4 regions of the Halotia branconii CENA392 genome follow, and region 2 is predicted to be linked to each of the others. Evidence: predicted binding sites of a transcription regulator. Region 2 holds the regulator's gene; each other region holds the start of a gene.

Region 1 (4,844 bases), 330 kb from region 2:
AAGTTACAGCTAGGAATGGGTATAAATGAGCAAAGATGAAAACAATTGAAGAAATGGAGGCTGCAAGAAATGTTATCCATCCTTGAGCCGTTAACATCCATATTTCTTGACGCTTGATTAGCCGAAGTTTTGCAAGTTTTTTAACTGGGAAATTTTTTCTTTGCATTAAGCCTTGGCTGAACTTTGTTGTTTTAAATAAGCAAACACAGATTTATCGCCAATATCTGGAGGAATTGCTTGTATAGCTTTACGCACAGCAAATACCACAAATAAAATTGCCCAAATCCCTAATAAAGTCTGTTCCCCTGCCGTTGGTAAAATTCCGATTAAATGTCCTAATAATAATAGTGGAACTGTGAGGGTTAATACTTTAGTTTCTAGACGATTAAAGCAAAAAGCTTCTTTGAAATAAATACCTGTTAAAGCAACAAAAGTAAAACCTACTCCAAATAAGGTTAGGGGTTGATTGTAAACGGTTATAGCTAAAGGTTCACTGTTAGATAATGCCAGTATTAATGAGGTGATGCTACCGATCGCCCAAAAAATTTGCAAAAGTCGGTGCAATGGAGCCATGTAGATGTGAATAGTCCATAAACTCACACCCAGAGCTAAACTAAAGCAAGCATACAAAGGTGTCAAGATAGATGCATTATTGTTAAACAACACCAAAGCACTGCCTATCGCAAAACTTAGTGCAGCTATCATTAATCCAACGCGGTAGATAATTACCCCATTGCGATCGCTTTGATTAATGGTAAACTCCCCAAATTGACCTTGATAAACTTCCGGTGTAGATAGTGTTTGTGTAGTCATATCAAAAAATAATACTGTTAATTTTCTTGTAGCATTCAACGAGAACTAACTGATACCATTTCACAAAATCATTGATACAAATTATTTTTCTTGCTACCCCTGCCTCTCCTGCTTGCCCAAATGTATCAACTTTAAAGTAAAACGGTATGACGGGTTATCTCTAGGCTACATGATTAATCACTTTGTTGATTTTCTCAACAATAAAATATTTTGTAAGTTAATCTGCAACTGTAAGTGTGCATTACCGCTATTTATAGCAATTTCTACCCAGCCGTGACTTCCTACTAATGCAATGGCTGCACCAACTTTGACATCACTGTAGGTTGCACCCCCCGGTATAGTCAATCCAGCAGCTTGCACACACCAATTTTTACCTTCTACGTAACTCCCTGGAATGTTGCTTACTAAGTTGCCAAAATAATCAATATATTGAATACAACCCATCACACCAGTAGCAGTCTGTTTGCAGATATCTATGTCTAGCTTTACCAAAGTTTTTGGATCAATTTCTTGTCCTAGCTGTTGAATAGAGACACCATTAGCAAGATAAGCTGCCGCTGGTGCAAAGATATCTCTACCGTGAAAAGTTTTGCTGGGTTGAGAAGTTCGCCAATAATCAGGATTTGTGAGTTCAACTGCTGTAATTGCTGGACTTTGAGCTAATACTCCACTAAATATGCCATTATCTGGGCCTACCAAAAAACCTTGAGCAAATTCTACTGCGATCGCCCTGCGTTGACTACCCACCCCTGGATCTACCACTGCCACATGTACTGTTCCCACCGGAAAATAGGGATAAGCATTCATTAAGCAAAACCTAGCTGCGGCGACGTTTTGCGGCGGAATCTGGTGTGTTAAGTCTACCACCGTCAACTGAGGATTAATTTGAGCAATAACTCCCTTGATTACGCCTACATAGACATCGCGATCGCCAAAATCGCTTAATACAGTCAAGACTGCTTGTTGGTTGCTGGGATGATTGGACATAGCTTGACAATAAAATATATTAAGCCACAATTTTCTGTAACAACAGCTACAAAAAATATGTTATGTTAGGAAGACAAGACATAAAGAGAAACTTTTAAGAGGTTAACCATTATGAATCAAAGTAGAATGCGAGTTAATACTCAAGCCAAAGAAGCACATAGACAAAATATCCAAAGAAGCTTACAACATAGGCTACAAGTAGCTAAAGCTAGTGGTGACGAAAGGCTAGTTCGTCAATTAGAAGCAGAAATCAAGTATTTCGGCTAAATCGAGAGTTTAATCTTCGTTTGTAGTTAGAACTTTAGTCCTGGCTTTAACGGGGAACAGGAACTGTCTGTGGTAGGGGATTTAAGCCCCTGCCAAGACTTGCCGCCACAAGAAGGTAGACTTAAATCCAAGGTGTGGCAACAGGCAACACTTCGACAAAGCTCAGTGCAAGCAGTTCATCCATTTGTTCCTTCTCTTGAAGGGAGTTGATGAATAAAACACAAAAGGTTGTCAATTAGTTGACAACCTTTTTTATGGTCTATGCCATTTTAATAAAGGAATATCAAGAAGGGGCATAGATAGGGTATAGAGCATTGGTAGGTTTTTTCCCATGCCCAAAAACTCCATGCCCTTGTGGGTGGGGTTTTTTATCTATTGTCTTCTTCTGGTTGATTCATCGCCTTTATTAATATCTAACTCTTCACGACGAAGGGTTTCTTCAGCTTCAACGGTATCTTGTTCTACCACTTTCTTAACTCTAACTTCCTCACGCAAAACAGCTTCCTTATGAATATCAGGAGTTTCTTCGTAAATCTCCATACGAGCGACTTCTCCTTCGCGGAAGTCAACATCGCCCGGAGAAACTGTCCTACCTGCCTCTGTGGGAGTAGTACGTTCAATAACTACTCGCTCTTTCTCTACTGGTACTGAAACTTGCGCTTTTTCAGTTTCAACATGTTTACCAACTGCTACTTCTCCGGTTTTAACGCGTGATTTGTTGGCAACTAACCGTTCTTCGTACAATTTGAGACTTTGATGATTCTGCTCATTCATCTGGTACAAATCTGGTTCTTGTTCGTAAGTATAACTCTCACGCTCGTAAGTAGGTTTTGGCATGGGTGCAGTTTCCCTCATTGCCGGCTCAGTATAAGCTTTTGGCGTATCTAAAGGTGCTGAACTTTCTACAGGAGTTTGTACATCTAAAGGTGTTGATGTATTTAAGGGAGTTTCCCTTGTAGGAGTGCGATAAACTTCTCGCAATTGCTCCTCGTAATCGTAATCAATTCGTTCCAAGCTGTGGAAATCAGGTAAGTTATCTACTTGCTCTCTAGTCAGTCCTGTAGCATATACTCGTCTATCAGAGTAATTGATTCGGGAACGCCCAATTGGCAACAACACCTGCTTACCAAAAATCCAGAAACCCGTGTCAATGACTAAATAGCGAAAGCGACCTGAATCATCCACTAAAATATGTTTGACAGTGCCAACTTTTTCATCATTTATGTCTGAGTAAGCATCAAAATCTCTGATATTGTAATTATCAAAGTCAGTATCTTTATAGTTGGCAGCAAAATCTTGTAGTTTATAAAGAGTCATAGTTATTTTTTATCTAAATTCTCTACACCCCCTATGCTAAAACTTTTTTGTATTACTCCATCTTTCTCATGGCTGAATTGTATGAAATAAAAATTTAATCCCTTTAGGGGATATATGAAATAAAAATTTAAACAACAATCTAAGTAGTTGTAAAATATTATTTTGTTTTTACTTAAAAAAAGTTGCTTTTGTAGGCTGCAAAATTATTTATCTATGAAAAACAGCCAATTATAAAGGGTTACAGCGTTTTCATCGAAAGAGGTAGATAAAAAAATAAGATATTTTAGAAATAATTAAAAAATATTATATAAACTTTTGTAAAGTTTATATAAGTTATAAATTACCGATATTTAGGAGGACATTTATAATGTCTATTTTATCTCATATATCTGTTGTAAGTGCATCTTTATTAACTTTAGGGTTAGCAGTAAGTACGACTGCTCAAACTTCTCCAAAACAAACTACATTTCCTGATGTTCCACCTAACTACTGGGCACAACCATTTATTCAACGTTTAGCCCAAAAAAATATGATTGTTGGATATCCAGATGGAACTTTTCGACCAGAACAGGCTGTACAGCGTGATGAATTTGCAGCAATGATTCGTCAAGCTTTTGATCAAGAGCAAGTGCGGCAAATATCAAGTGGAAGTGCTTATCAAGATGTTCCCCGTGACTACTGGGCTGTATCTGCAATTGAAGAAGCTTATCAACAAGGATTTATGAATAGCTATCCTAACAATTCATTTCGTCCAAATAAGCCAATGTCGAAATCACAGGCAATAGTTGCTTTAGTAAGGGGTCTAAATTTAGCACCAAAAAATCAACAAGCAACTCGTCGTGTAGCAAAACAACCTATATATTTTCCTTTAGCGGTGACTTCTTTGATGCAGCCTTTGATAGTGTCTCAAGCGAAGGCTGCAAAAGCACCTACTCAAACAACTGCTGTACAGAAACCTATGGTGGCACTTGTTAATAATTCTTATCAAGATTCTCCAGAAATTCCTAAGTATGCGGTTAACGATATAGGAATAGCCACACAAAGGAATATGGTAGTTAATTATCCTAATCCCAAGCTTTTAAATCCCAATCAGCCTTTGAAACGGGCGACAGCGGCTGCTTTAATTCATCAAGCATTGGTCACTCAAAATAGAATAGAACCTCTTCCTCAGAATGTGAAGGCTTACAACTATATTGTTCGACCTGGAATTAGCCAACAAGCTGCTCGATAATTTCCATATAATCTTACAAAAGCGATCGCCATTCTAACAGGCGATCGCTTTTTGATCAGTACCTCAGCCTGTCACAATGGTAATGACACTGCTTTTAGTCATAATCATTCAGTGAACGCCCCTAACAGCAACTCAGCCCAAACCCAATCACGCAAAGCGGATCACATCCGTATTTGCTTAGAAGAAGATGTTCAATTTCACGAAACCACCAACGGACTAGAACACTATC
Region 2 (4,844 bases):
GTCTAGTACTACTTGAACTAAAGCTTCATCCAACGGTGCAAGAAAATTTCCAAAACGGACAATACCTTTTCTATGGCCTAATGCTTGAGTGAAAGCTTGCCCTAAGGTGATGCCTACATCTTCATTGGTATGATGGTCATCAATTTCCCAGTCTCCTGTAGCTCTGACATCCAAGTCAATGAGACCGTGGGAAGCAATTTGATGCAACATGTGATCTAAAAATGGAATACCTGTAGCTGCTGTACAAGTTCCTGTACCATCTAGGTTAACAGTAACTTGGACATCAGTTTCACCAGTAGTGCGGTGAACAGAGGCAATCCGAGAAGTTTGAGTAATTTGGCGTTCAGTTGTTTGCATAATTAATGAGGCATGGGGCATGGGGCATAAGAAAGAGGCAGAAGGGCAGGGTGCGGGGTGCAGAGGGGAATGAAGAAGAGGAATTGGGGCAGGGTGCGGGGTGCAGAGGAGATGAAGAGGAATTACCTCTTTCTCCCGAAGTTGCTCCACTTGGGGAGGCAGCCCTGTCTTGTTGTTCCAACAAAGAGGAGCCAGCGCGGTCATGGGGGTTTCCCCCAGGAGCGACTGGCGTTGGACTGCCGAACCCGGAGGGGGAGACCCCAAGACCGCACTTCTCTCCCTGTCTCCCTGCTCCCTGCTCCCTTGCCTCTTCCTCTGCCCAAATCGTATTACATTCCCATGATTTCATATCCTGCATCTACATACAGGACTTGTCCTGTAATGCCACTGGCTAAGTCACTAGCTAAGAAAGCAGCAGTATTGCCTACTTCTTGCTGAGTTACGGTGCGTCGTAGGGGTGATACTTCTTCTACATGATGAATCATATCCAAAATGCCGCCTACCGCTGAAGATGCCAAAGTCCGAATTGGGCCGGCAGAAATGGCATTCACCCGAATATTCTGTGACCCCAACTCAGCAGCTAAATAACGTACACTTGCTTCTAAACCTGCTTTAGCGACTCCCATAACATTGTAGTTAGGAACTGCTCTTACACCGCCCAAATAGGTTAGGGTGATGATGCTACCTCCCTGGGTCATCAACGGTTTAGCTGCACCACTTAACTGTACTAATGAGTAGGTGCTAATTTCTAAAGCGGTGTTGAAGCCAGAACGAGAGGTTTGGCTAAAACCTCCACTCAAATCATCTTTGCTAGCAAAGGCAAGACAGTGAATGAGAATATCTAGCTTGCCCCACTTATCTTGGATAGTTTCAAAGGTAGACTGAATTTGTTGATCATTTTGAACATTACAGGGAAGAAATAAGCTGGGGTTAAGAGGTTCAACTAATTCTGCAACTTTTTTCTCCATTTTGCCCTTGTCATCTGGCAGGTAGGTAATACCTAGATTTGCTCCTGCTTTGTGCAGTTGCTGAGCAATCCCCCAGGCGATTGACCGGTTATTGGCAATACCCGTAACCAAGGCGTTCTTTCCAGTTAGATTAAGCATAAAAATTGTCAATGCAAGCAATCACTAGGAGCATACTAGAATCTGATACCGACTTGCCATCAAAGATCACAATTGAGGCATCAAAAAAATCGAGAGGAACAAAGAGGAGGAGTAGAGAAAAAAAGTTGCTTCTTTATCTGTTTTTACTTTCTCATTTCCTAAATGCTATTTCTCAATTCAACTTGATATGAGCCAAGTTTATTTATGTTTTGCATATAATTTGCAAAAATAATTATTAGTAAGTGTGTTTTCTGCAAAAAAAATTCTAGATATTCCTTAAGATATCGTGAATTTTTCCACAAAAAACCTGATGACTACAACTGTGGAAGTACTTATAACAACTACTAGCTAAAAATATGAAAAATTATGTATCATTATGAACAAATAACTATCAAGTTTTGGGTTTGAGTATAGGAACGAACAGAAAGGTTGACGGTGCTTTATTAATTTTTCAGGTGTATTCTTAGGTAATCAGTTTTTGTTTTTCCGGCATTGGGTAGGGGAAGGGAGATGATCGTGACACAAGATAAAGCCCTAGCAAATGTTTTTCGTCAGATGGCGACCGGAGCGTTTCCGCCGGTTGTGGAAACTTTTGAACGCAACAAAACGATCTTTTTTCCTGGCGATCCTGCCGAACGAGTTTATTTCCTTCTCAAGGGTGCTGTTAAACTTTCCAGGGTGTACGAGGCAGGAGAAGAAATAACGGTAGCATTGCTGCGGGAAAATAGCGTTTTTGGTGTGTTGTCATTATTGACAGGAAACAAGTCAGATCGGTTTTACCATGCGGTGGCATTTACCCCTGTGGAATTACTATCGGCACCGATTGAACAGGTGGAGCAAGCACTCAAAGAAAATCCAGAATTATCGATGTTAATGCTGCGGGGTTTATCTTCGCGGATCTTACAAACAGAGATGATGATTGAAACTTTAGCTCACCGAGATATGGGATCGAGGCTAGTGAGTTTTCTATTAATTCTCTGCCGTGATTTTGGTGTACCTTGTGCTGATGGGATCACAATTGATCTGAAATTATCTCATCAGGCGATCGCTGAGGCCATTGGTTCAACTCGCGTTACCGTCACCAGATTACTGGGTGACTTACGAGAAAAAAAGATGATTTCTATCCACAAAAAGAAGATTACTGTGCATAAACCTGTTACCTTAAGTAGACAGTTCACTTAAAAGCAATTGGAATAATGGGAGTTGGTCTGTGTTGTGTTTTTAAAAGAAACCACCCAAATAGCTGGAATCAAACCTCAAATCTTGAGTAATTTCAGCTATTGCCAATCTCCCCCTCCTCCACAGATAATGATTGAAAGTAGTAGGCTGTATCTGGAAGCATTTCGGTAGCTGAAGATGACCACCGGGTACATCCTCATAGCAGCAATTTTAATTTTGGGAGGCGTAATTGCCACCGTTGGCGATCGCATTGGCACTAGAGTTGGCAAAGCGCGTCTCTCATTATTCAACCTCCGTCCTAAAAATACGGCTGTATTGGTAACTATTCTGACTGGTGGTTTAATTTCGGCATCAACTCTAGGGATTTTATTCGCTGCCGATGAAGGATTACGCAAGGGCGTATTTGAATTAGAAGATATTCAAAAAGACCTCAGAAACAAGCGGGAACAACTCAAAACTGCGGAAACCCAAAAAAGCCAAGTAGAAAGTGAGCTAAACCAGGCAAGGAAGGAAAAAACACAGGCACAGCAAGACTTACAAGTAATTAATAAGTCTTTACAAGCAGCTAACGCTAAACAACGGCAAACGCAAGCTCAACTCAACCGTACCATTAGTCAACAAGCCCAAACCCAAACTCAACTTCAACGAACTCAAAGCCAGTTGGGTAAAGTGGCAACTCAGTACCAACAAGCTATCACAGAACTGCAAAGTGTTGACGATCAAAGAAAAGCTCTACAGGCAGCAGTTGAACAATTAAAAACAGAACGTGAAAGACTTTACGCCGAAGCTAAAAAAGCGATTGATCAAGCCAAAACAGCTATTGAAAAACGCGATCGCGAACTTGCCAACCGAAAGGTAGCGATTGAATTACGCGATCAAAAAATTACTCAACTAGATCAACTGATTCAAAAACGTAATCAAGAAATTACTTCACGAGAGCAAGTGATTGCTAAACGTGAATCTCGCCTCAAAGAATTAGAAAGACAACAAGATTATTTAGAGCAAGAAGTAGCGAGGCTGGAAAAATATTACCAGTCATATCGAGATTTGCGTTTAGGTAAATTGGCGTTAGTTCGTGGTCAAGTTTTGGCCGCAGCTGTCATTCAAGTTAACCAAGCTGCTGCTGCTCGTCAGGCGGTGACACAACTTTTACAAGAAGCCAACCGAAATGCCAATATTGAATTAACTGAACCTGGCGCAAATCCTGCAAATATAGAGACATTGCGGATTACTCAAGAGAGAATTGAGCAACTGATCAAGCAAATTAATGATGGTCGAGAATATGTAGTGCGAGTTTTCTCCGCTGGCAATTACGTTAGAGGAGAAAAACAAATAGAATTTTTTGCCGATGCAGCGCGAAATCAATTGGTTTTTTCTAAAGGTGAGGTATTGGCTTCCACTACTGCTGACCCCAAAGCCATGACATCTTATCAGATGCGGCAAAGATTGGATTTGTTGATTTCTGCTTCCCAATTTCGCGCCCGTAATGCTGGAATTGTAGAAAATGTCCAAATAGATGGTACTTTTCTACGCTTTGTTGCTCAACTCAAGCAGTACAATCAACCATTAGAGATTAAAGCGATCGCGGCAGAAGACACTTACACAGCCGGGCCTTTGAGAGTGAAATTAGTAGTAATTTCCAACGGTCAAGTTATTTTAAGTACTTAAAAAACAAGATTAATATAAAGAAAACTTATTTAATATGGCTTTTAGTGAATTTTCACCAACACAACCAGTCATTTTGGGTTTTGATCCAGGTAAAGATAAGTGTGGTTTAGCAGTTATCGGACTAGATCGGCAATTATACTATCACCAAGTTGTACCTGCGAAAGAAGCGATCGCTACCATTGAGACATTACGCCAGAGGTTTCCTGTCTCGCTGTTAGTAATGGGTGATCAAACTACAGCTAAACGGTGGAAACAGCAACTTTATCAAGAATTAGCAGAGCCGCTAAATATCATTTTAGTCAATGAACGCTACAGCACTTTAGAAGCACGCGATCGCTATTGGCAGATGTATCCTCCTCAGGGACTAACAAAACTATTGCCAAAGGGGATGCGACAGCCACCACGACCGATAGATGATATTGTTGCCATCCTTTTGATTGAAAGATATTTAAATCGCCTCACCGAATCAGCAATGAAGAGTGAAGGGTAAGAACTTACGTCATGAATCCATAACTTATAACTTTTAATTCTTAA
Region 3 (4,844 bases), 2.8 Mb from region 2:
TTTGACGACGTAATACTTGGGCAGTTAGGGTAGTAGTTACCTCTCTACCTGTGGTGTCAGCGGCGTGAAGTACACGGTTACGTGAATGTGCGGCTTCTAAAGTTAAAGCTAACGCTTTACCGTGTCGATCAAAAGCGACTCCTAGGTTAACCAGAGATTGAATACAGCTAGGTGCTTGTTGGGCAAGAAACTCTACTGCTGGGCGATCGCATAAACCAGCACCTGCTTCCAATGTGTCTTCAATGTGCAGTGAAGGAGAATCTTCCGGGGAAATAGCCGCAGCAATCCCACCTTGGGCCCAATCACTAGCAGACAAAGAAACTGTTTCTTTAGTAATCAAGCCGACTTGCAAGTACTCTGGTAAGCAAAGTGCCGTATACAGTCCAGCCGCACCAGCGCCGACTACTAAGACATCAAATTGACTAGGAATATCTATTTGAGGCAAGGTATTAGGGGAAGTTAAGAGTTAAAGGTTAGGAGTTAGAAGTTTTGTAACTATGGTGTTTCTCAGTTGTGTGCAATACACTCTAGTAGAAACTAGGGGCTAGAGTAAGGTATTCCATACCTGAAATCACTACATAACTCATAACTCATAACTCCTAACTCATAAATTTGCCTACAGCTAACTAAAAAGGCGGTTATCTGTAGATACCGTTGTTAATGCGATCGTCTCCCTCGTTAAAGGCAGGTTCAAATTCTGTCACAGTAAAGTTATCCATGTTAGCTTGCAGAAGTTGTTTTTGGCGATCGCTCAGTCCTGGAAGATCCAATACATCCTCTACACTTTCGTAAGGAGCATTCTTGAGAATTTTCTTCGCAAGGGTAGGATACAACCCCGGATACTGTTGAAAAGCCCGCACGTTGGTATTATTCAAATCAAGTTTTTTACCAAATTCCGTTCCTAGCTTAGCGTCTGCCCGATTTTGCCGTTCAAGTGCCAAAATTGGAACTTGAGGCAAAGCAAAACTGTTGAAACTACTAGCTTGGGCTATCTGAGTTGTTCCTAAAAATCCCCAGCAGCCAAGGAACAAACTAAACACTGTTAATAAACGCACCAATACTTTCACGATTTTTCTACCTCTTTCCATCAAACTGAAAAAATGGCTTTCAGCCAACAGGTGTCAATAGTACACAGTCTACAGCCAAGACGATTGCCTTTAGACTAGGTGATAGCTTAATTAACACACAGCAATCATCAGAAACTAATATACAGCTTAGTAACCACCGCTAAACGCTTTGTCCTACAATACCTTCGCCATTTTTGTGTAGGTTGGGTTGAGGCACGTAGACCCAACCTTGTATAAGGTCTTGTTCTATTTATTTAATGCTCAAGCGGCGTAGGCTGCTAGTAAAAATAGACTGTCTACTAAAATTGTACTTAAAACCGCACCGCCAAAGGCATACCAATGGCGTTGTCTTTGACGTAAAGGTAAAATTCCTGCTATCAACAACACTGAGGCGAGGATTACCGCCCAAGTTTGTCCCCAAGGAGTTTGTACTTGAATCAGGGCATTTTGTAAAATTAATGGCGCACCAGCAGGTTCTACCTGCATAATTTGCCGCCAATAAGGCATTAAATCTACTATATAAAAATACACATCTGTCAAGACTGTTCCGAGTAAAGAACCTAAATAAAAGAAGTTACCAACTTTACCCCAATTTCTTAGTAGACACCAACAAGCAAAGGGTAGCCCTATAGACTCTACTGGTAAATGCCACACAGGCTCCCAACGTAACCAGCCCCAATAAATAGCTCCTGCTAACCAACTCCAGCTAAAGCCTAAAAGTAAATCTCCCCACAGATAAGTTGCAGGGCGTGACATTAATTTAAAACTCAACCATACCCAAAACCCTGTAATCGCTAAACTTATAAATGGCAGCGATCGCACTAGCGGCGCTTCTATAAATACTGGCACTGATACTAAAAATACTGCCGCGGCAAACACTAACCACGTTTGTCGCGAAGATATAGAGATCAAGAAAGACGGAGATAAGGAAAGTGTAGATTCTAACTCTCTAATATTTATCTGCCCAGTATCGGTTGCATGTAATTTGGTATCAATAGAATTAGTAGAAGTGTTGTATGAAGACAATGTATTATTAAGCAAAGTTTTTAATAATTGTTACTAAACTTTATGTTATTTAAGATAACACACTGATGAATCCCCCCCTAGGGCATTTTTATATTATATAAATTTGGGACATTATTAATGTTTATGTTTATGGGGCATAGGGCATAGGGCATGGGGCATGGGGCATGGGGGATTAATTTGTTATTCTCCTCTGCTTTGGTCACTGAGCGTACTTGTGCTGAGCGTAGCCGAAGTAGTCGAAGTGCTGCTCCTCTTCTAGTCTCTGTGTAACTTTCCTGGAAGGCTCTCCAAGCAGCTGTTTGTGTAATTGGTTGTAATAACAGCGATCGCAGGTAAACTGATGACTCTATCAAAACGTCAATGGTTCGTGCTTTTAAGTGCAATGTCTGCCATCTTCTGTGTGGCGGCATTTCCGATTAAAGTTGTCAGCGCCCAAACTAACCCGGTGGTAAGTGGGGTGCAATCAATGAATATTTTACAAGCTATTGTTTTAGGCTTTGTGCAGGGAATGACGGAATTTCTGCCTATTAGTAGCACAGCACATTTAAAAGTTGTGCCTGTGGCTTTAGGTTGGGGTGATCCGGGTGTAGCTTTTACTGCTATTATTCAGCTCGGTAGTATAGCAGCCGTATTATGGTATTTCTGGGGAGATCTAACGCGCATTCTTAAAGGAGCCACCAGAGCGATTGCCCTCAAAGATTATCATGATCACGACTTACGCTTATTTATAGGTATTATTCTGGGTACGTTACCTATTATCTTTTTTGGACTTTTAATTAAAGTATTTATTCCAGACTTTGATAATTCACCGATTAGAAGCATGGCAGCGATCGCTACTGCCTCTATAGTCATGGCTTTGTTATTGGGATTAGCAGAAAAACTCGGTCAGCGTCAACGAGACTTTGAGCATCTAACAATGAAAGATGGGCTATTGATGGGTTTAGCTCAATCTCTAGCATTAATACCTGGTGTATCTCGTTCTGGTTCTACCTTAACAGCTGGGCTATTTATGAGTTTGCAACGGGAAACAGCGGCTAGATTCTCGTTTTTGTTAGGTATTCCAGCCATTACCCTAGCAGGGTTAGTGGAATTAAAAGATGTTCTCAAAGCAGGTTTAAGTAGTGCAGCAATTGTTCCTATTGTTGTAGGAGTGATTTCTGCCACAATTTTCTCATATATAGCGATCGCTGGATTGCTACGCTTTCTCAAAACCCGAAGCACCTGGGTATTTATTTGGTATCGCCTGATCTTTGGTGTCGTCATCTTAAGTGCGATCGGTGCAGGATTATTGAAAAATAGTTAATTTTAGGGCATAGGGCATGGGGCATGGGGCATAGGGGATGAAGAAAAATTACCTCTTTCTCCCTAGTCCCTAGCCCCTAGTCCCTAGTCCCTTCCACTTATGTCTACTACTCGTCCTGCCCAAATTACTAAAGTGCTTCCCGACTCAATAGCCGCAGAGATTGGCTTTGAGGCTGGTGATGCGATCATTGCTATCAATGGCATACATCCCCGCGATTTAATTGATTATCAATTTTTATGTGCTGATGAAGTTCTCGAATTAGAAGTTTTAGATGCTGCTGGCAAAACCCATCATATTGAAATTGAAAAAGACTACGACGAAGATCTGGGGTTAGAATTTGCCACTGCTTTATTTGATGGCTTAATTCAGTGTAATAACCGTTGCCCTTTTTGCTTTATTGATCAACAGCCACCGGGTAAGCGTTCTAGCTTGTATTTAAAAGATGATGATTACCGTTTAAGCTTTTTGTATGGCTCTTACCTAACTCTGACTAATTTATCAAAGAGAGAATGGCAGCGGATTGAACAAATGCGCCTTTCTCCATTGTTTGTGTCTGTTCATGCTACAGAACCCGAAGTTAGAATTAGACTGCTAAAAAACTCCCGTGCGGGAGAAATTCTACAGCAACTCCAGTGGTTTCAAGCCCGACGATTACAAATTCATGCTCAAGTAGTCGTTTGTCCTGGTATAAATGACGGCAAACACCTGGAACAAACCTTAAAAGATTTAGCGTCCTTTCATACTGGTGAAGTACCTGCGGTGGCATCAGTGGCAGTTGTGCCAGTAGGCTTGACACGATTTCGTCCTCACGAAGATCAACTGATACCTGTAACTAGAGAAAAAGCAAAAGAAGTGATTGCCCAAGTGCAGTTGCTGTCGCAGCAATTTCGTCAAAAATTCGGTTCTGGCTTTGCTTGGTTAGCCGATGAATGGTTTTTGATTGCAGGTGAAGAATTACCAAGCGAATCGGAATATGAAGAATATCCCCAAATTGATAACGGTGTTGGTTCTATTAGGTTGTTTCTCAAGCAATTTGCCGATACTGCCACAGAATTACTACCAGAAAAAATTTATCCCCCAAGAAAATTAACTTGGGTAGTGGGTAATGCAGTAGAAACAGCATTTCAACCCATATTGGAACGCTTGAATGCTGTTGAAGGTTTAGAAGTAAATATGCAGGCTTTATGTAGTGATTATTGGGGACAAAATATTAGTGTCACAGGATTATTAACAGGTCATGATTTACTTTTAAATTTAGCAGAACAAGATTTAGGGGATGGAATTTTATTGCCAAATGTGATGTTGAAACAAGGAGAATTGGTATTTTTAGATGACATTAATATTGAAGAAGTATCTCGGCAATTAAAAACAAAAATTTTCCCTGTAGCTGGAGTTACAGAATTAATCAATGTCTGTATTGCTGAAGTTGTCAGTGGTCAATGGTCATT
Region 4 (4,844 bases), 1.4 Mb from region 2:
TAGCACGAGCAAAAGCAGAATCAGCTAATCGTATTAAAGATGAATTTCTTGCCGTTCTTTCTCATGAGCTACGCACTCCACTTAACGCTATTCTTGGTTGGTCTAAGTTATTGCAAAACCGTCGACTGGAGCCAGCAAAAATATCTCAAGCTTTAGCAACAATTGAGCGTAATGCCAAACTACAAGTACAACTAATTGAAGATTTGCTGGATATCTCTAGAATTTTACAGGGCAAATTAGTATTGAATATTACTAATTTAAACTTAGAACCCATAGTTTTGCTCGCACTAGAAACAATGCGTTTAGCGGCAGAAACTAAATCAATTCAAGTAACTAAAATATTTGCACCGAATGTAGGACTAGTGATAGGTGATTCTGCCCGCTTGCAGCAAGTAGTTTGGAATCTCCTTTCCAATGCTGTCAAGTTTACACCTAGTGGTGGAAAAGTAGAAGTGCGACTAGAGCAAGTTGATAACTACGCTCAAATTGTAGTTAGTGATACAGGTAAGGGAATGAGCGCAGAGTTTTTACCTTATGCTTTTGATTACTTCCGACAAGCAGATAGTAGCTCCACTAGAACATTTGGCGGATTAGGATTAGGGCTAGCAATTGTGCGTAAGATTATCGAAATGCATGGTGGTACAGTTAAAGCAGAAAGTACTGGCGAGAATCAAGGGTCAAAGTTTACCGTCCAGTTACCGCTTCTGCAAAATGAAAGTTTAAGCAGGGCAGATGAAAAAAATCATCACTTATCATTAACTCCTCAATCTTTACCTTTAGCTAACATACAGATTTTAGTGGTTGATGATGATGCTGATTCACGAGATTTCATTGTTTTTGTTTTACAGCAAGACGGAGCTGAAGTGATTGCGACATCTTCAGCCTTGGAAGCATTACAAACCCTGAAACAGAAAAAGCCAGATGTATTAATTAGCGATATTAGTATGCCCGGAATGGATGGCTATATGCTAATTCGTGAGGTGAGAACTTGGACAGCAGAACAAGGTGGAACAATTTTGGCGATCGCTTTGACAGCTTTTGCGAGAAACTATGATCAGCAACAAGCACTACAAGCAGGGTTTCAGATACACTTATCCAAACCTTTTGACGCAGAAGAATTAGTTGCAGCAGTTATTAAGCTCATGGCAATAGAAGGTTCTTAACACTTTTCAAAATTTTATTTTCTCTGTGCTGTACTAGGTTGCATGATTTCTCAGCTTGATGATTTGACTCAACTAAAAACTCTGAAAAAAGCCACCCCGTGAGGTGGCTAAAAAATTTAAAACTAATGCCCCTTCTCGGCGAGAGGTTGCACCAACAAGGCGGGAATAGGAAATAGAAAAAGAAAATTAGCCCTGAAATAAGGTTAAATCAGTTAACAGTTAACAGTTATCAAGTAGCTTTTGACTGATAACTGTCTTGTGGATGGCTTAGTCTTTCTGTTGCCCTTCGGATTCGCCAGTCACCTGCGGAGGGAAACCCTCCCGCAGTGCTGGACTCACCTGTTGCCCGTTAAGAGTTTCCTTTCATCTGCGGCAATTAGCAATCGTAATAGAGGTAAAACTCGTAAGGATGAGGACGCAACTGCAATTGCTCAACTTCGTTAGCTAATTTGTAATCAATCCAATTCTGGATAAAATCTTCTGTGAATACGCCTGTTTCTGTCAAGAAAGCGTGATCATTTTCCAGATGTCCTAACGCCTTTTCTAGAGAACCAGGTGTTGAAGGTACTTTCGCTAGTTCTTCTGGAGAAAGTTCATAGATGTTTTTATCTAGGGGTTCACCAGGATGGATTTTATTTTTGATTCCATCTATACCAGCACAAAGCATAGCAGCAAATGCTAAGTAAGGGTTAGAGGTAGCATCTGGACAACGGAACTCTAGCCGTTTAGCTTTGGGGTTAGTACCAGATAGAGGAATCCGCACAGAAGCAGAACGATTACCTTGGGAGTAGGCTAAGTTCACCGGTGCTTCATAACCAGGTACTAAACGCTTGTAAGAGTTAGTGGTGGGATTGGTAATTGCTAACAGTGCTGGTGCGTGCTTGAGGATACCACCAATGTAATGAAGCGCTGTTTCACTCAAACCAGCATACTTATCACCTGCAAATGTGGGTTTACCATCTTTCCAGATAGACTGGTGACAGTGCATCCCAGAACCGTTATCGCCAAAAATTGGTTTTGGCATGAAGGTGACGGTTTTGCCGTATTTCTTAGCAACATTCTTGATGACATATTTGTAGGTCATCAGCCAGTCAGCAGCTTCAATCAATTTTCCAAAGCGGAAACCCAATTCGCACTGACCACCGGTCGCAACTTCGTGGTGTTGTTTTTCAATGGGTACACCACACTCTGCCATTGTCAGCAGCATTTCTGTACGCATATCTTGGAAGCTATCCGTTGGCGATACTGGGAAGTAGCCTTCTTTGAAGCGTGGTTTGTAACCCAAGTTGGGCCCTTCTTCTCTACCAGAGTTCCAACGACCTTCTATAGAATCTACGTAGTAGTAACCTTGGTTAGCAGTTTGGTCGAAGCGGACATCATCAAAGATAAAAAATTCAGCTTCAGGGCCAAAAAAGACTGTATCACCAATGCCTGTGGAAACTAGATAGTCTACTGCTTTTTGAGCAATAACGCGTGGGCAACGGCTATACCATTCACCAGTGCGGGGTTCTTTAATACTACAAACTATACTTAGTGTTGGCTCTTTCATGAACGGGTCGATCCAAGCAGTGTTGGGATCGAGTACCATTGTCATGTCTGATTCGTTGATTGCTTTCCAACCCCGAATGCTGGAACCATCAAAAGGTACACCATCATCAAATGAGCTTTCATCAATTTGGTTGTGATAAACCGTTAAATGCTGCCAAGTTCCTGGTGTATCGATGAATTTCAGATCAATCATCTGAATTTTTTGGTCTTGAATCATCTTCAAGACTTCTTGTGGGGTTGTCATTGTTACTCCTTCTCTACCAATTTCCTAAAGTAAAATCAGAATCCGCCAAAGCTTCCTCATCTTGCTGATCTGAACCCAGTTGTGACACACCTGAAATATCATAAATTCTGGATATTAGAGAATTTTGTAGTTTTTGTTACAGATGATCTGGATTACAGCTTATATTAACCTTTACCTGATCATCTACACAAAACTGGAAAGTTCATCTCAGAGGGGGTCAACTTTGACATAAAATCCTTAAGTAGCGGATGATTATTTTTGTGCTGAATCTATTTTAAATAGCACAAAAATTTACTGGTGCATAAGTGCAGACAAATTAATATCAAACCATAGATAGCAACAATTGGGAGAAGAAGGAATGCGCGATGCAGTAACAAACTTGATTAAGAATTATGACGTAGCTGGTCGATATTTTGACCGGAATGCGATCGACAGCCTAAAATCATATTTTGAAAGTGGCACAGCACGGATACAAGCAGCAGCAGCGATCAATTCTAATGCCGCAGGACTCGTGAAGCAGGCTGGTTTGGAATTATTTGAAGAATTACCAGAGTTGATTCGTCCTGGCGGAAATGCCTATACAACTCGTCGTTACGCGGCTTGTCTGCGAGATATGGACTATTACTTGCGCTACGCTACTTATGCGTTAGTTGCTGGCAATACAAATGTGTTGGATGAACGAGTATTGCAAGGACTGCGAGAAACTTACAACTCTTTAGGAGTACCTATTAGTCCAACAGTTCGCGGTATCCAAATTCTCAAAGATATGGTTAAGGAAAAAGTGGCAGCTGCGGGTGTGGCCGATACTACTTTTGTAGACGAGCCTTTTGACCATTTGAGTCGTGAGTTAAGTGAGATAGATATTTAGTCAGCTTTGGGCGGGCAAAATGTCTGCCCGATAAAAGTTAAGTATTGCGATCGCACTTTGACTTTAAGAACAAAGTGCGTTTACTTTTTTGAAGTTTCTGCGTGAGAATTATCAGTAAGTGTTTAATAGCAGTTTCCAAGCGAGTTTATGAATGTATATTTTCTGAACGCTTTGGTTAGTTAATCCTTAGTAGCATAAAAATAAACCTAATTGTCTTTGACGATCAATTAGATAGGATTATCAAATGGATAAGCTAACTCGGTATCGGGAAATCATTCGTCAATTGATATTTGAATATGCCAATCACAAACCTGCTAATGGTCAAATAGAGACAGAATCTGTGGTTGACTCAGAACGCGACCATTACGAAGTAGTACACGTCGGTTGGGATGGAGTGCGGCGCGTACATGGTTCAGTAGTGCATATAGATATTATTAATAGTAAAGTCTGGATTCAATATGATGGTACGTCTGAACCAGTAGCAGAAGCATTGTTGGAAGCTGGTGTCCCGCGTGAAGACATTGTCTTGGCTTTCCATCCTGTAGAACTGCGTCAATATACAGATTTTGCTGTATGTTGATTACCTGAATATTGTGCATTCCTAAAGAATAAAATAAACAAGAAGTTGAGAGCGATCGCATTAATTTTAGCGATTATTATAATTGGCGGATGCAAGTGAAAAAAACTACTCTAGGACGCTTAAAAAGTTAATTGGCTAAACAACGACTAGATACATTATTAGTAGAACTAAATTTATGTGCTTCTCGCGCTTTAGCACAGAGGCTAATTCAAGCAGGGGAAGTGATGGTTAATGACCAGATAGTTGATAAATCTGGTACAGAAGTTGATATTGCTGCTCAAATTAGAATTAAAGAGCGATCGCGGTTTGTTTCCCGCGGAGGTGAGAAACTAACTAAAGCTCTAGAATTGTTTGCCATTCCCACAGCCGGACGTGTTTGTTTAGATGGTGGTATTTCTACGGGTGGCTTTACAGATTGCCTACTCCAAGCTGGGGCAAAAT

Evidence for each region. The regulator NtcA, encoded in region 2, controls nitrogen genes in cyanobacteria. The targets are predictions, from matches to a motif close to TNTGTANNNNNNNNTACANA.
Region 1: QI031_RS14160 (SAM hydrolase/SAM-dependent halogenase family protein) is a predicted target of NtcA. The motif match lies at 1,834-1,853, and genes of this name have one in related genera.
Region 3: QI031_RS00585 (DUF3120 domain-containing protein) is a predicted target of NtcA. The motif match lies at 2,111-2,130, and genes of this name have one in related genera.
Region 4: glnA (type I glutamate--ammonia ligase) is a predicted target of NtcA. The motif match lies at 3,079-3,098, and genes of this name have one in related genera.

What each region holds. Positions count from the first base shown of each region.
Region 1 covers NZ_CP124543.1:3,241,409-3,246,252, forward strand. The annotation lists gene QI031_RS14150 (YdcF family protein) at 1-166, opposite strand, end outside; gene QI031_RS14155 (DUF2301 domain-containing membrane protein) at 166-813, opposite strand; gene QI031_RS14160 (SAM hydrolase/SAM-dependent halogenase family protein) at 991-1,800, opposite strand; gene pirA (arginine synthesis PII-interacting regulator PirA) at 1,912-2,067, shown strand; gene QI031_RS14170 (DUF2382 domain-containing protein) at 2,440-3,384, opposite strand; gene QI031_RS14175 (S-layer homology domain-containing protein) at 3,752-4,615, shown strand; gene fni (type 2 isopentenyl-diphosphate Delta-isomerase) at 4,727-4,844, shown strand, end outside.
Region 2 covers NZ_CP124543.1:2,911,358-2,916,201, forward strand. The annotation lists gene hisB (imidazoleglycerol-phosphate dehydratase HisB) at 1-357, opposite strand, end outside; gene fabI (enoyl-ACP reductase FabI) at 687-1,463, opposite strand; gene ntcA (global nitrogen regulator NtcA) at 1,974-2,645, shown strand; gene QI031_RS12730 (DUF3084 domain-containing protein) at 2,820-4,310, shown strand; gene QI031_RS12735 (pre-16S rRNA-processing nuclease YqgF) at 4,345-4,800, shown strand; gene QI031_RS12740 (DUF3146 family protein) at 4,841-4,844, opposite strand, start outside.
Region 3 covers NZ_CP124543.1:109,148-113,991, reverse strand. The annotation lists gene nadB (L-aspartate oxidase) at 1-445, opposite strand, end outside; gene psbU (photosystem II complex extrinsic protein PsbU) at 639-1,067, opposite strand; gene QI031_RS00585 (DUF3120 domain-containing protein) at 1,329-2,108, opposite strand; gene QI031_RS00580 (undecaprenyl-diphosphate phosphatase) at 2,434-3,396, shown strand; gene QI031_RS00575 (TIGR03279 family radical SAM protein) at 3,496-4,844, shown strand, end outside.
Region 4 covers NZ_CP124543.1:4,305,805-4,310,648, reverse strand. The annotation lists gene QI031_RS18985 (hybrid sensor histidine kinase/response regulator) at 1-1,163, shown strand, start outside; gene glnA (type I glutamate--ammonia ligase) at 1,540-2,955, opposite strand; gene apcB (allophycocyanin subunit beta) at 3,314-3,823, shown strand; gene QI031_RS18970 (XisI protein) at 4,068-4,403, shown strand; gene QI031_RS18965 (TlyA family RNA methyltransferase) at 4,535-4,844, shown strand, end outside.